4 regions of the Paramixta manurensis genome follow, and region 4 is predicted to be linked to each of the others. Evidence: predicted binding sites of a transcription regulator. Region 4 holds the regulator's gene; each other region holds the start of a gene.
What was found. The regulator CRP, encoded in region 4, controls carbon source genes, mostly activating them, when cyclic AMP is high. The targets are predictions, from matches to a motif close to ATGTGANNNNNNTCACAT.
Positions count from the first base shown of each region.

Region 1: cdd (cytidine deaminase) is a predicted target of CRP. The motif match lies at 2,181-2,198, and genes of this name have one in related genera.
Region 2: bhsA (multiple stress resistance protein BhsA) is a predicted target of CRP. The motif match lies at 1,449-1,466, and genes of this name have one in related genera.
Region 3: PMPD1_RS07045 (iron-containing alcohol dehydrogenase) is a predicted target of CRP. The motif match lies at 1,854-1,871, and genes of this name have one in related genera.

Region 1 covers NZ_CP054212.1:3,031,275-3,035,102, forward strand. Annotated here, with positions in the region: gene metG (methionine--tRNA ligase) at 1-909, shown strand, start outside; gene PMPD1_RS14635 (CidA/LrgA family protein) at 1,047-1,442, shown strand; gene PMPD1_RS14640 (CidB/LrgB family autolysis modulator) at 1,435-2,127, shown strand; gene cdd (cytidine deaminase) at 2,258-3,148, shown strand; gene PMPD1_RS14650 (NAD-dependent malic enzyme) at 3,294-3,828, shown strand, end outside.
Region 2 covers NZ_CP054212.1:2,364,038-2,367,865, forward strand. Annotated here, with positions in the region: gene zigA (zinc metallochaperone GTPase ZigA) at 1-554, opposite strand, end outside; gene bhsA (multiple stress resistance protein BhsA) at 661-918, opposite strand; gene bhsA (multiple stress resistance protein BhsA) at 964-1,221, opposite strand; gene PMPD1_RS11470 (TetR/AcrR family transcriptional regulator) at 1,551-2,228, shown strand; gene PMPD1_RS11475 (YegP family protein) at 2,276-2,611, opposite strand; gene PMPD1_RS11480 (ABC transporter substrate-binding protein) at 2,774-3,828, opposite strand, start outside.
Region 3 covers NZ_CP054212.1:1,446,174-1,450,001, forward strand. Annotated here, with positions in the region: gene PMPD1_RS07040 (response regulator) at 1-444, opposite strand, end outside; gene PMPD1_RS07045 (iron-containing alcohol dehydrogenase) at 616-1,755, opposite strand; gene PMPD1_RS07050 (hypothetical protein) at 1,959-2,204, opposite strand; gene PMPD1_RS22910 (small membrane protein YohP) at 2,408-2,491, shown strand; gene pagP (lipid IV(A) palmitoyltransferase PagP) at 3,087-3,602, shown strand; gene cspE (transcription antiterminator/RNA stability regulator CspE) at 3,753-3,828, shown strand, end outside.
Region 4 covers NZ_CP054212.1:371,731-375,558, forward strand. Annotated here, with positions in the region: gene argD (bifunctional acetylornithine/succinyldiaminopimelate transaminase) at 1-161, shown strand, start outside; gene PMPD1_RS01695 (YccS/YhfK family putative transporter) at 182-2,260, opposite strand; gene crp (cAMP-activated global transcriptional regulator CRP) at 2,323-2,955, opposite strand; gene PMPD1_RS01705 (OsmC family protein) at 3,254-3,658, shown strand; gene PMPD1_RS01710 (phosphoribulokinase) at 3,707-3,828, opposite strand, start outside.

The sequences.
Region 1 (3,828 bases), 2.0 Mb from region 4:
GAAGATTTTGTTCAGCGTGTTAACGCCGATATTGTCAATAAAGTGGTTAACCTTGCGTCGCGTAACGCCGGGTTTATTACGAAACGTTTTGGCGGCAAGCTCTCTGATACGCTGGCCGACCCGGCGCTGTACAAAACCTTTACCGATGCGGCACAGAGCATTGGCGATGCGTGGGCTAATCGCGAGTTTAACCGTGCTATCCGTGAAATTATGGCGCTGGCGGATCTCGCTAATCGGTATGTTGATGAGCAAGCCCCGTGGGTGGTGGCGAAACAGGAAGGCCGTGATGCCGATCTGCAAGCTATCTGCTCAATGGGTATTAATCTGTTCCGCATATTGATGACATGGCTCAAGCCGGTGTTACCGTCGCTCAGCCAGCGTGTGGAGGCCTTCCTTAATCAGGAACTGAGCTGGGAAGGGATTCAGCAGCCGCTGCTCGGTCATCAGATAGCGTCGTTTAAAGCGCTGTATAGCCGTATTGAGATGGATAAAATTAACGCCCTGATTGAAGCCTCGAAAGAGGATGCGGCGGCGGCAAAACCGGCGCAAAGCGGCCCGCTGGCGGAGGATCCGATCGCGGATACGATTAGCTTTGACGATTTCGCCAAAGTCGATATGCGCGTGGCGCTGATCAAAACCGCCGAGTTGGTCGATGGCTCGGACAAGCTGCTGCGTCTGGTGTTAGATCTGGGCGGTGAAACCCGGCAGATCTTCTCCGGTATTCGTGCTGCTTATCCGGACCCGTCAGTGCTGGAAGGCCGCATGACGGTGGTGGTCGCAAATTTGGCGCCGCGTAAAATGCGCTTTGGTGTGTCGGAAGGCATGGTGCTATCAGCCGGTCCTGGCGGAAAAGATCTGTTTATTCTCGGCGCAGATAGCGGCGCTCAGCCGGGCATGGCCGTAAAATAGTCGGTCTTTTGACGGGCTCCTGCTGTTTTCCAACCGGAAATGCAGCAGGAGCCGTTTACGTTCTACCGATCGAGTGTGTTCGGTAGCACGTCTGAGTGTTTGATCGTATGATTAAGGCATCGACACAGGAGCCTGTCATGCGTACCGCGCTATCTGTCTGCTGGCGTTATTTACGCGCCTTCATCATTCTTTATCTCTGCTTGTTTATCGGTAACGGTCTTTCCACGCTGCTGCCGATTGCCATTCCTGGCAGTATCCTCGGCATGCTGTTGCTGTTTGCCTTGCTGGTTGCGCGCATTGTCCCGGTCAAATGGGTACAGCCCGGTAGTTACCTGTTAATTCGTTATATGGCCCTGCTATTTGTCCCGATTAGCGTTGGCGTGATGGATTATACCGATATTTTACTGGCACAATTCGGCCCGATCGTGGTGTCCTGCGTGGTGAGTACGCTGTTGATATTGGTGGTGGTGGGCTATGGTTCACAGCGCCTGCATGACGCGCACCAACATCAGGAGGAGTCAGGCCATGAGTGATCTCTGGTGGTCATTGCCGCTGACGGTCGGTGTCTTTTTTGCTGCCCGCCGCTTAGCCGCGCAGGTCAAACTTTCTCTGGTTAACCCGTTGCTGGTTTCAATGGCGGTGATTATTCCGTTGTTATTACTGATTAATATGCCTTACGCGCGTTATTTTCAGGGGAGCGCGGTGCTTAATAACTTGTTGCAGCCGGCGGTGGTTGCACTGGCGGTACCGCTGTATGAGCAACTGCATCAGATCCGCGCCCGCTGGAAATCAATTATCGCCATCTGCTTTATCGGTAGCATGACGGCGATGGTTTCCGGCACCGCCATCGCCTTGTGGATGGGCGCCTCACCGGAAATCGCCGCCACCATTTTACCCAAGTCCGTCACCACGCCAATTGCAATGGCGGTATCCGCTTCCCTGCAGGGTATTCCGGCGATTAGCGCCATTTGTGTACTGGTCGCTGGCGTACTCGGCGCTGTGTTTGGTCACATGGTCCTTAATCTGCTGCACGTTCGCAATAAAGCGGCACGCGGCCTGGCGATTGGTAACGCCTCCCATGCACTGGGTACCGCGCGTTGTGCGGAAATTGATTTTCAGGAAGGCGCCTTTAGTTCACTGGCGCTGGTTATCTGCGGCATTATCACTTCATTGCTGGCCCCGTTTTTATACCCGCTATTATTGGGTCTGTTGCACTAAAAGGTGCGACAAGTCGCGCAAATTATAAATAAGTTTCACTCATTGCATTAATAGAGAGAGATAGATCACATATAAGCACCGAGTAGCCGTTTAGAATCACTGCCCGCTATCTCCGAACAGAAGGTATGTAATGCATCCACGTTTTCACGCCGCTTTTGCCGCTTTAGCCGATGAGCTACAGAACGCGCTACGCCCGATTTTGTCCGCCAACACCTTTTCCGCGTCATTCACGCCGGAGCAGGTTCAGCACATAAAACAGCAAACACAATTGGATGATGATGCGCTGGCGCTGGCGTTATTGCCGCTGGCGGCGGCCTGCGCGCGCGCCGCCCTCTCAAACTTTAATGTCGGCGCGGTGGCGCGCGGGAACAGCGGCCACTGGTATTTCGGCGCCAATATGGAGTTTATCGGCGCAACCATGCAGCAAACCGTGCATGCGGAACAAAGCGCGGTGACTCACGCCTGGCTGAAAGGTGAAACCGGGCTGACGGCAATTACGGTTAATTACACGCCATGCGGCCATTGCCGCCAGTTTATGAATGAGTTAAATAGCGGTACCACGCTACGTATTAACCTACCGGGACGCCCGTCTGCCACCCTCGGCGACTATTTGCCCGATGCGTTTGGGCCACGGGATTTAGCGATTAAAACGCTGCTGCTCGATCCGGTAGACCACGGTTACCAAGCTGAGGGCGATGCAGTCACCCAGGCGGCAATTCAGGCGACGAACCGCAGCCACGCGCCATACAGCCAGGCGCATAGCGGCGTGGCGCTGGAAATGCGCAGCGGTGCTATCTATGGCGGCAGCTACGCCGAAAATGCCGCGTTTAACCCAAGCTTACCGCCGCTGCAGGCTGCTTTGATTCTGGCTAATATGCACGGCGAGGATTGTGCTGCCATTGCACGCGCTGTGTTAGCTGAAACCGCCGACAGCAAACTGAGTCAAGCTCCCGCCACCGAAGCAACGCTCGCGGCGCTAGGTTGCCATCATTTCACAGCGCTAACCTTGCAAAAAGCGTAACCGCTCCCGCATCCTGTCGAGAAAAATCACAGCTTTTGTTATCAACCATTAACAAAAGCTGTACTTCTGCGTGAATTTTCATAGGATCGGGGCTGACCCCTCACCCTTACGCAACCAGGAAGTCAACAACCGGAGCTAATACCGCATGGAACTCGAATACGAGAGTAAACGTTCGCTTTATATCCCTTACGCTGGTCCGATTTTGTTGGAGTTTCCTCTACTCAACAAAGGTAGCGCTTTTTCCATCGAAGAGCGTAATGATTTCAACCTCAACGGCTTACTGCCGGAAACGGTTGAAACCATTGAAGAACAGGCGGAACGTGCCTGGCGCCAGTTTCAGGACTTTAAAAACGATAACGATAAACACGTCTATTTGCGCAATATTCAAGACACCAACGAAACCCTTTTCTATCGCTTGCTTGACAACCATCTCGAAGAGATGATGCCCATCATCTACACGCCAACGGTTGGTGCCGCCTGCGAACACTTTTCTGAAATTTATCGCCGCGCCCGCGGCCTGTTTATCTCCTACCCCAACCGTGCCAGCATCGAAGATATGCTGCAAAATGCCACCAAGCAGAACGTTAAAGTGATTGTTGTCACGGATGGCGAGCGCATCCTCGGCTTGGGCGATCAAGGTATTGGCGGGATGGGGATCCCGATCGGTAAACTTTCATTGT
Region 2 (3,828 bases), 2.0 Mb from region 4:
CAAAACTCAATTTGCTCGATCAACAAATCAACCACGGTACGTTCATCCTCTTCACCCAGTGATTCACCGCGCGTCTGTAAACTTTCATTTGAGGCATAATCGCGCAAGAAATTCCACGCATCAACCACCGTGACCATCGTGTCAAGGCGAGCGACATCGCCCAGACTGAGACCATCATCGCCGATAAAGGTGAATGTTTCAGCGACCGGTAAAGGCTCAGAGATGCCGGTTGACTCAATCACCAAATGATCAAATCGCCCCTCTTTTGCCAGCCGATTGACTTCCAGTAAAAGGTCTTCACGTAATGTGCAGCAGATACAACCGTTACTCATCTCAACCAATCTTTCATCGGTACGGGAGAGTTCCGCGCCGCCATCACGTACTAGCGCAGCATCAATATTGACTTCCGACATATCATTGACGATTACCGCGACCCGGCGGTTTTCGCGATTATTAAGAATATGATTAAGCAAGGTTGTTTTGCCCGCGCCAAGAAAGCCGGAAAGGACGGTAACCGGTAGGCGTTGAAAGGTGGGAAGTGAGTTTACGAACATAAAAAAAGCCTCAAATGATGGATTTATTGATATGTTATAACATAACAATAAACCCGATTTGAAGCTTGATCGTGTGCTGGCGGAGAGAGTCCTCCGCCATTGCCGATTAGTTATAGATCACTGCGGTGCCATGCAGGTTGTTGTTGCCAGAGGTCGAAGTGATGCGGTAGGACTTTGCGCCTGCCGCTTCGGCCTTTTCCGCTAACTGGTTTTCCAGTGAGGTTAAGTTGGTGCTCCCGGTCGCGCTAATCACACCGATTTTCTGTTGATCGGCGGGCGCAAAGTTCACTTCCTGAGCAGCGAAACCGGCAAAAGAAACGGTGCTTAACACCAGCGCGGCAACCGCGTATTTAATACTTTTCATGACGATACCCTTAATCTGTAATCAATGCGTGAGTGAGTGTTGAACTTACTGATAAATAACGGCGGTACCGTGCATAACATCCTGACCGGTGGTCGAAGTGATGCGGAATGATTTAGCACCTGCGGCATTCGCTTTAGCGTTCAATTGTGTTTCCAGCGAAGTCAGGTCATGGCCCCCAGTCGCAGAAATCACACCCACTTTTTGTTGCCCTTCTGGTGCGCTATTAACCAAATCAGCGGCAGTTGCGCCAAATGACAGAGTGGAAAATACGATAGCGGCGATAGCAATTTTTGCGTTTTTCATAATGTCTTCTCTCTTAAATTGGGTTATCTGGTTTTCTGCGTCGTTATTTAATTAACGATCGATAGGTAAATGCTAAACCTGTTGCCCTATGGGCGTCAACCCTATTTTATAATGATCGTTAATTTAAAATATAACCTAATGAATAAAAACGATTTAAAGTTAAAAAGGCGGGCTGTTTTTGGCGGCTAAAATGCCCTGCTCTTCACCCGATCGCACAAAAGGTTAAATTGTGACGCACTTCACAAAAGCTGACTCGACATGCAGGCTTGATTATTTTTATAATGATCGGTAATTTATTTTGTTGTGCAGTTGAGGTTAAGCGAGGGCATATGACTATCAATCAGGACGTCTGTGTGAAGAAAGGTCGCGGAAGGCCGAAACTTTTCGATCGTGAAACCGCTCTTGATAAAGCGCTGGAATTATTCTGGGCGCACGGTTATGAAGCGACCTCTATGTCAGATTTAGTGACGGCTACGGGTGCGAAAGCGCCAACGCTGTATGCGGAGTTTGAAAATAAAGAGGGGCTGTTTCGCGCTGTCATGCATCGCTATATTGAGAAGTTTACTGCACAGCGCAACGCGACCTTACGCTGTGAAGAGAGTTGCGTTTCGAAAGGCATTGAAAATTATTTTCGTGCCACCGCCGAGTGTTTTACCGATCGCGATAAACCGGCCGGGTGCTTCTTTATCTGCACCTCTACCGCACTCTCCGCCTCCTCTTCCGAGGTTGCCGATATGCTACGGGCAAAACACCACTCACAGGAAAATTCGCTAGAGACGTTTTTGCAGGAGCGGCAGGTTAAGGGCGAATTGAGCGCCTCGACAGATACACGGGCGCTAGCTAAATATCTTACCTGTGTTTTACAGGGCATGTCAGTTCGCGCACGAGAAGGTTCCACACGCGAAGAGCTGGATGGGATTATTGATACCATGATGCAGTTATGGCCCATGCTGTCGGGCGTTTGCCAAACAACTGCCGCCAGAACGCCACAGTTGGCCGAGTCTTAAGTCACCGATAATAAAGGGCTGGCGCCGGATGCCGGCCCTTTTTGCCCTTACTCCGTCAGGTCGACAACGTCTGCGGTTGGCCCATTCTTAACCACCGACGCAATGCCTTTATCTCGCGCTTGTACCGAGCTATACATCTCGCTTTGGCCAATCACCTGATGGTTTGCCGCTTTAAGCGTAAAATACGGCGCACCATTTTTGGCGGTAAGATGTTCGTAATTCTTCTCATCTCCGGCGTTTTTCTTCACGGACTCAATACCGTTCTGGCAACCCGATTTACTGACGTAACCTTCCCCGGACAATATGACTTCACCGTTACCGGCCTTCAACCGAAAATAATATTGCCCGTTTTTACCACTGAATATTTCGTATTTCGCACTCATTTACTTGCTCCTGCCAAGAGGCTTTGCAAAAAAGATTGAGAAATAAAGCCAATTAAGTGTTGAAGCTAACCCGCGGAACGTCAATAAACCTGACGGCAGAAAAGGAAAAAATGCGAAGCGTGCGGCGAAATGGCCCTTTCCGGAAAGAAAGGGCCGGAGCGATTACTGTTTAATATCAACCTGATAAAAAATGTGTTTTCCAAACGGGTCGACTTCATAACCCGTGACCGATTTTCGTACCGGCTCAAAAATAGTGGAATGCGCAATCATCACCGCCGGTGCCTGATCATGCATGATTTGTTGCGCCTGCTGGTACAGGGCCACCCGTTTGGCATGGTCCTGCTCAGCGCGAGCCGCAACAATTAATTTCTCAAATGGCTGATAGCACCATTTTGATGAATTGGAGCCGCCATTCGCCGAGGTACAACTGTATAGCGGGCCGAAAAAGTTATCCGGATCGCCGGTCGCCGTGGTCCACCCCATCAAGGCGGCCTGATGCTCTCCCTCTTTGAGCCGCTTAAGATATTCACCCCATTCATAGCTGACAATATTGGCTTTTATCCCCACCTTGGCCCAATCCGCCTGGATCATCTCTGCCATACGGCGGGCATTTGGATTATAAGGCCGCTGAACCGGCATCGCCCACAGGTCAATCGTGGTACCCGGTTTGATACCGGCCTCCTGCAACAGCGCCCGCGCTTTTTCCGGATCATAATCATAATCTTTTAATTTTTCATCCGCGCTCCAAACGCCCGGCGGTAATATATTTTTCGCTACCGTGCCGGTGCCCTGAAACACCGCCGCGACAATCGCCGGTTTATTGATCGCCATCGTCAGCGCCTGGCGAACTTTCACATTATCCAACGGCGCTTTTTGCGTATTAAAAGAGAGAAATCCCGTGTTTAGCCCGGCTTTTTGCATCAACGTAATATCTTTATTTTCTCGCATCCGTTTCAGGTCGGCCGGATTAGGAAACGGCATCACCTGACACTCATTTTTCTCAAGCTTAGCGTAACGAACCGAGGCATCTGGCGTTATGGAGAACACGATACGATCAAGCTTTGCTTTACCCTGCCAGTAATCCGGAAAGGCCCGGTACAGAATGCGCGAATCTTTCTGGTACTGCACCAGCTCAAACGGGCCAGTGCCGATTGGGTTCATATCGACCTTTTCCGGCGTCCCGGCTTTCAACATCGCATCGGCGTATTCGGCGGAAT
Region 3 (3,828 bases), 1.1 Mb from region 4:
TTCATAGCGCTGCAAATGTCCGCTATCCTGGCTGGCAAAAATAATCGCTTCTGCCAGCGTAGGATCGATATAACGCTGTTGTTCCGCAACCCGGTGGATAGCGGTTAAGAGGGTTTTAGGATCCTGATCTTTGGTAACAAACCCTTGCGCGCCGCTTGCCAGCACCGCTTGCGCAATCTGTGGCTCATTATGCATGCTGAGTACTAATACCGGTAAAAAAGGCCACTGGCGCGCAATTTGTTTTACCAGCTCCGGCCCACTGACGCCGGGCATCGATAGATCAAGCAGTAAGACATCCACCGGTTGCCAGGCGAGTAGCGCCAGCACCTCTTCGCCATTTCCCGCTTCAGCCACTACACGAATGTTGCTATCCAGGGCTAAAAGTTGTTTTAAGCCTTCGCGCATTAATACGTGATCGTCGGCGAGCAATAATTTAATTGTCATCCTGTCTACTTTCATTGGAAGTTAATCAACATCATGAAGCGCAAGACCGCCGTGTTGAACGGCGGTAAACCAACCTGACACATCTACCTCTCATCGCTATGTCGCAAAAAAGCGGAAGGGGTTCCCGCTTAACGCACTTTTTTTACCACTGTGCATTAAGCGTCGCGGACGTTATTCCACCGGCCAGGCGGCGCGCAACATAAAGCGTTGTTGCTCGGCATCGTAGTTGACCAGCGCGTTTTTGCTATTTGAGCGGGCCAGAACCCAATCAATGTCGGCGTTGCTAAGCGAGGGCGGATGTTGCCAAAATGGAGTGATAGCCTGTTGCTGTAGCCACTCAGCGAGGTAAAGAGCCGGGTGTTCGTGGCGGGTGGCGAACAAGGCTTCATCCAGAGTACGCATTAAGGCCTGTTGTTCAGGATGCGGGCTCTCATTGAGTAGCATAAGGAAGGGGAACAGTAACCGGCCGCACACTTCGCCGTGGTGAAAGTCCTTAATCGCGCCCAGTTCCCCCGCGATGCCGTGTATCACGCCGAGACCGGCCATGCTCAAGCTTTGGCCGCCAAACCAGGAGGCCATCATCATTGCTTCGCGCGCCTCGTCCCCTTGCTTATCGCTGCGGTTTAACGCCGGCCAGGCGGTGATAAAGTGACGCATACCATTCAGGGCGGTTTGGCGGCTAAAGCTATTGCCCTTGGCGGAGAGCCATGCTTCAAATAAGTGGGTAAAGGCATCAATAGCACAGCAGGCTAAAACATGGTCTGGCGCGCCTTTCAGCAAATCGGGATCGAGGATAGCGACTTCAGGGACGAAGTTCTCGTGACGCAGTGAAGCTTTGACCTTTATCGTCTGTTTATCGGTTACTACCGCGTTTTGTGTCACTTCACTGCCGGTGCCAGCGGTAGTGGGAATGGCGATCAGCGGTAAGGTCGCGCCACTGACCGGGCTATCGCCCACCTTTTCCAGATAGCGTAAGGTATTTAAGGGGTGCAGGCTCATTGCGGCAAAGGCTTTGGCGGCATCAAGGACGCTACCGCCGCCGATGGCTACCACACGCGCCGCCTTACCGCGCCAGCGGGCGGTCCAGGCATCAATTTCAGCCGGAGAGGCTTCATGGCTAACTATTTCATAGCCCAACAGATGGGGATCCAGGCGCTCTTTTATTGCTGCATAGTGTGAGCCGTCAATAAAAGAGCGCCCACAAAACAGTAGCGTTGGCAGCGATGCGGCCTCTAGCAACCGGCAAAGCGTTGCCAGGCTACCGCGACCAAAAAATGCTTGGCGGTTAGTAATCATCTGGCTGGTAATCACTTTTTCTCCTGACGATATTTAGGCTGATGACGGATAACCGAGTGTAACAGGCAGCAAGGTGTCTGCGTCAGCACCCGGTTGGCAATTCAACAGCAAGAGTTTGATCTTCATCGCAAAGAGGAAATTCAGTGACACAGGATATGGATATGACTCGCGGGAGGCGGGAAACGGGCCATCACCGGATGACCCGAAAAGAAAAATAATTAATGAGGTTGTTCGAAACCCGCTTTGACCATTTGTTCGCGCAAGGCACGCGCAATCTCACGGTTACCGCCAGTAACCGGATAAATGACGTTATTCACGACATCATCAAGGTAATGTTCACTAAATTCTTGCGAAGTGAGCTGTGCGCCGCCTTCATCATTGATGGAGATAGAACCTTTAATCAGGTCACCGGCATCCTTCGCTTTCAAACAATATCTGCCCATGCTGGTATTAATTGTGCTCATAAGATCTCCTTGTTACTTGCTGTTAAAAAACATAACAACTGAGGCCCCGGGCCAATACCCTGTTTAAGTTTAGTTGGTAATTTTTGCCTCGGTGAAGGCAACCAAGGAGGGCAGAGCATTTAGCGACGCAATGAAAAACCTCGCCTATACTTAACTCATTCTGATAAGGCGTTTTTTATCACTCACTGGGCGAGGAAAATGGAATGAAAATATTTCTCTGGATTATCGCAATCATCTTTATTGTCGGCCTACTCACTTTAACCGGCGTGTTTAAATTGATCTTCTAACCCGCATGGGTGGTTACGCCAGATAGATTAACGATCCGGCGTAACTAGCCGGTTTGCTGTTGTTTTATCAGGCATTTCGCAATGGGATCAACCTCAGTGGCGGGCAATAAATCCTGAACAGTAAGTGGTTTGTGACAGACCGCACAAATGGCTCCATGATGATGCCGGGGAGCGTCGTGCTGGAAGGTATAAATAAATTTCCTGCTACCACAAGCATTGCATCTTACCTTTAACACCATACCTTACTCGTCCCTGTTCTCGTTCGGCATAAGTCAATATCTTAACAAAAATTATGAGATAACTCATAAGAAAACTTGATCGTTTGCACGGTAAAATATCGGTGTAAACTCGGTTAACAGATGGTTATAAATAGAGTGGGTCGACAATAAGTTGATACAGTAACGTCGTTTAAAATTCGTTGTTTATGCGTTATTTATCCGGTTAACGGTAGAGTTTGCGTTAACGAGTCAGGTAGTAAAACTGTAAGTACTTGCAGTAATAAGCAAAATCGATTAATTCACCGAGGCGGACCGTGAACCCCGTGAAAATATGTAATGCTGTGGTTGTTTCATTAGCGATCGGCGGCGCGGCAGCCATGCCAGCGTCAGCGAGTAGTGTTGGCGGTATGCTACAAGAAGGGTGGCAAACCTTTTCGACCAATGTCCATGATACCTGGACCTCATCAGACAGTGTTGACCTTTATATCCCGGCGATTACCTGGCATAACCGCTGGACCTACGATGATGAGCATATCAGACGCTATAACGAGCGTCCGTGGGGAGCCGGTGGGGGGATTTCTCGTTATGATGCGAATGGCAACTGGAATGGCCTGTATCTGATGGCGTTTAAAGATTCGTTCAATAAATGGGAACCTATTGGCGGCTATGGTTGGGAGAAAACCTGGCGTCCCTTTAGTGACGATAATATTCATTTTGGCGCGGGCTACACCGCCGGGGTAACGGCGCGTGATAACTGGCATTACATTCCCATACCGGTGTTGTTGCCGTTAGCCTCCATCGGTTATGGCCCGGCGACCTTTCAGATGACTTACATTCCAGGAACCTACAATAATGGAAATGTTTATTTTGCATGGCTGCGTTGGCAGTTTTAATCACTGTGTCGCACGTGAAAATGTTTCCTGAGGAAAAAATGTCGATATTTATCACTTTTTCTTAACCACAGGCTGGACAAACGGCTCCGCACTTGCTGTACTAGCACTCGACACAGTTTAGTGTCCATTTTTCATGTAAAGGTAATATAGATGTCCAAGATTAAAGGTAGCGTTAAGTGGTTTAATGAGTCCAAAGGATTCGGTTTCATTACTCCTGAAGATGGTA
Region 4 (3,828 bases):
GTAAGGCGCGCGATATTCTTAATGCGGCGGCAGAACACGGCGTGATGATCCTGAATGCCGGCACCGATGTTATTCGTCTGGCACCTTCGCTGGTGATTGAACCTGGTGATATTACGGAAGGCTTGGCGCGTTTCGCCGCCGCGTTAAAAACGGTGTTATAACCCGGAATAAGAGCCTGATGTTATTCAGGCTTTCTCAAACGCCTGACCAGCCATTGTCCGTGATGCGGCCTTTGGCTCCAGGCCAGCGATGAAATGGTATGCATCACGCTTAAATGACTCAAAATGCGTTTTACATGCCGCTCCATAATGGTGATTGGTCCTTCCTGCGGGTTTTCCGGCGCCTCCAGAATATTGGTATCGGAACCCGGCCCATCATACTCCAGCCGTTGTTGGCAACGCTGTAAGGCAATTTCGCACGACTGCAGGTAACGTTCCGCCAGCGTTGGCGTCAGCATAGTGTGCTCGCGCGCCAGAATCGTCATAGCGTTAATGTGCTCAACAATAAACTGGCTGTGAGTTACCCACAGTTTCATATCCGCCAGATAACGGTCGTTAAACCCCGGTTCCTGCATGGCCTGATTGAGTGAATTAAACAACGCGTTATGCGCCTGGTTGGCCCGCACGCGCTGCCAGGCCAGTTTCTCCGGCGCTTGCTCATCGCCTAATAATTGACGCAGCGCGTCCTGATAAGCGCCGAGCGCGTCGTGCGCATTCTGACGTAATAAGCCACTCTGCCACTGCGGCCAGAGCCAAATCATACCGGCAAAGGCAATCAGGCAGCCCATTAGCGTATCCATCAAGCGCGGCAGCAGGAATTGCGCGCCATTTAGCGACAACAGTTGTAATGAATACACCGCCGTTACGGTAAAACCGACCATGGACCAGCCATAGAATTTGCGCGTGAACAGATAACTGATCAGCGTGATCGCCAACATTATGCTTAACGTAATGGTTTCCGGTACCTCAAACCGCAGCGTGGCGGCGGCGATAACCAGCCCGGCAAAGGTGCCTAGCGCCCGGTGTTGGATACGAACACGCGTTGCGCTATAGCCATTCTGGCTGACAAACATAATCGTCATCAGAATCCAGTAAGGTTTGGGAATGTTAAACGACAACGCCAACGTACTACCAATCCCCAGCATGACCGCAAAACGTGCCGCCGTGCGCAGTGCGGCGGACTTGATCGACAGATAGCTACGTAACGCCGGTAGCAGCGGCAAACGGCGCTGCCGGTCCGCCATCAGATCGCGTGGATAGAGCGGGCGCTGTGTCCGCAACACGCGAGCAATGCGGCTGAAATGGTAATAGCAGAAGTTACCGACGGGGTTATCCGGATGCTGGCGGGAAATTTTCTCCAGCGCCTGCAAAGGTTTCTCCATCGTGAAACGATCGGGCAGCCGGTGGTAGAGAATGTCATCGGCCAGCTCGCGTAACCGGGCAGAGATCAGGTTGGCGTTCCAGCGGATCACCGCCTCAGCATGGCTCTGCTCTACCAGCTTTTGTACTTCTTCCGGTTGATGCAAGCTCACCGAAATATGTTCTTGTAGATCGAGCGCGACCTGAAACGCGCGCGTCAGGCGTTTATGGCTATTGTTTCGGTTGGCGGCCAACATATGCATTTGCTGATAGCACATGTTAATCAGGTCGACCGCTTTCTGCTGGCGCGCCAACAGCGGCGGCAGCGCTTTCTCCGGATCGGTTAAACGGGTAAGTAAGGTGTATTTCGCATCGCAATAGTCGGCGAGTTCACGATAGAGCAGGCTCAACGTTTCACGCATTGGTTGCTCTTTCCACAGCGAAAACCAGAACCAGTTAAAGAAGCCGTACCAAATAGTTCCGCCAATATAGAGAAGCGGTGGTGCCCAGATCGGCATGCGGCCGATCAGGCTGAGGGTAAAGATGGCGGCAATCAGTGAGGCCGGCAGTAGACGCGCATGGAGCGGGCTGATTTCTCCGGTCACGCCCAGTAATAGCGGCATGGCAAGCAAGATAGCCGGTAAGGGAATTGCGTGTTGCGTCAACCACTGGATTAGGAAACTGCTGGTGGCAAATAAGGTGCCGCCGACAATCAGGCGCTTAAAAAAGCGCTTATGCGGCGTATCCAGACCGGCAATATTGCAACAGGCAGGCACCAGCGAGAACAACAGACCCTGTTGTAAGTTACCAAATAGCCAGCCAATCGCGACCGGCAAACAGAGCACCAACGTTTGCCGCAACGCATAATTGACTTCAGGGTGATAAATTATTCGCCGCCACATCCGCTTATCACAGTATAAAAAAACGGCGCGATACCAGGTATCACGCCGTGGGTTTAGAGAGCTTAGCGCGTGCCGTAGACGACGATGGTTTTGCCGTGCGCGGAGATCAGATTTTGGTCTTCCAGCATTTTCAGGATACGCCCGACGGTTTCGCGTGAGCAGCCAACGATCTGGCCAATCTCTTGACGCGTAATTTTAATTTGCATGCCGTCCGGATGTGTCATCGCGTCGGGCTGTTTTGCCAGATTGAGTAAAGTTTGTGCGATACGTCCCGTCACGTCGAGGAAAGCGAGGTTACCCACTTTTTCCGATGTGACCTGGAGGCGACGCGCCATTTGCGAAGAGAGGCGCATGAGGATGTCTGGGTTAACCTGAATCAACTGACGGAATTTCTTATAGGAAATTTCAGCCACTTCACAGGCCGTTTTTGCACGGACCCACGCACTACGTTCCTGACCCTCTTCGAACAAGCCAAGCTCGCCAATGAAATCACCCTGATTGAGGTAGGAGAGGATCATCTCTTTGCCTTCTTCATCCTTGATCAGCACGGCTACGGCACCTTTGACGATGTAGTAGAGCGTTTCGGCCTTTTCACCTTGATGAATTAGCGTGCTTTTGGATGGATATTTGTGAATATGGCAATGTGACAGGAACCATTCGAGTGTAGGGTCTGTTTGCGGTTTGCCGAGAACCATTCGCTGTTATCCTCTGTTGTAATCGTGCCCTAAACACAGGGCAAAGTTCCCTGTTAGGCGTGGAAATATTCAAACATTTTCCTGGCAGGAAATTTTCCGGGCCTCTGTTTCGAGCTAAGCTCATCAAATTGTCCCGTTTTCGCTTTTAATGGCGAAATATTACAGCTTTGTTTGTAGCACAGCTTTAGGCTACTGTCTTCTGTTGTCTCGCTTCAGCATGACGGGAATCGTTGATGTTTGCCGTTTTATTCGGGTAAGCGTAGTCTGACATGTCAGAGAAAGGTTAGGAGGAAGTGCGATGCAGGCGCGAGTTAAGTGGGTTGAAGGGCTGACCTTTTTGGGAGAATCCTCATCGGGTCATCAGGTACTGATGGATGGGAACTCAGGCGATAAAGCGCCAAGCCCAATGGAAATGGTGCTGATGGCGGCGGGCGGCTGTAGCGCGATTGATGTGGTTTCGATACTGCAAAAGGGACGTAATGAGGTGGCGGATTGTGAAGTCAAGCTCAGCTCGGAGCGTCGGGAAGAAGCGCCGCGTATTTTTACCCATATCAATCTGCATTTTATCGTTAGCGGTAAGGCATTGAGCGATAAAGCGGTCGCGCGGGCGGTAGATTTATCGGCGGAAAAATATTGTTCGGTGGCTATCATGCTAGGGAAAGGCGTTGAGATTACCCATAGCTATGAGGTTGTGGCGTTGTGATCCTGCGCCAACGATAATGGGATGCCGGGGCCCGGCATCCTTCTGGCATTACTCGATTTTTTTGCCTTCCATCAGCCGTTTCACCAGCGGCGACATAATCAGCTCCATGGCCAGCCCCATTTTTCCACCCGGAACCACTAGCGTATTGATGTGCGAGATAAATGAACCTT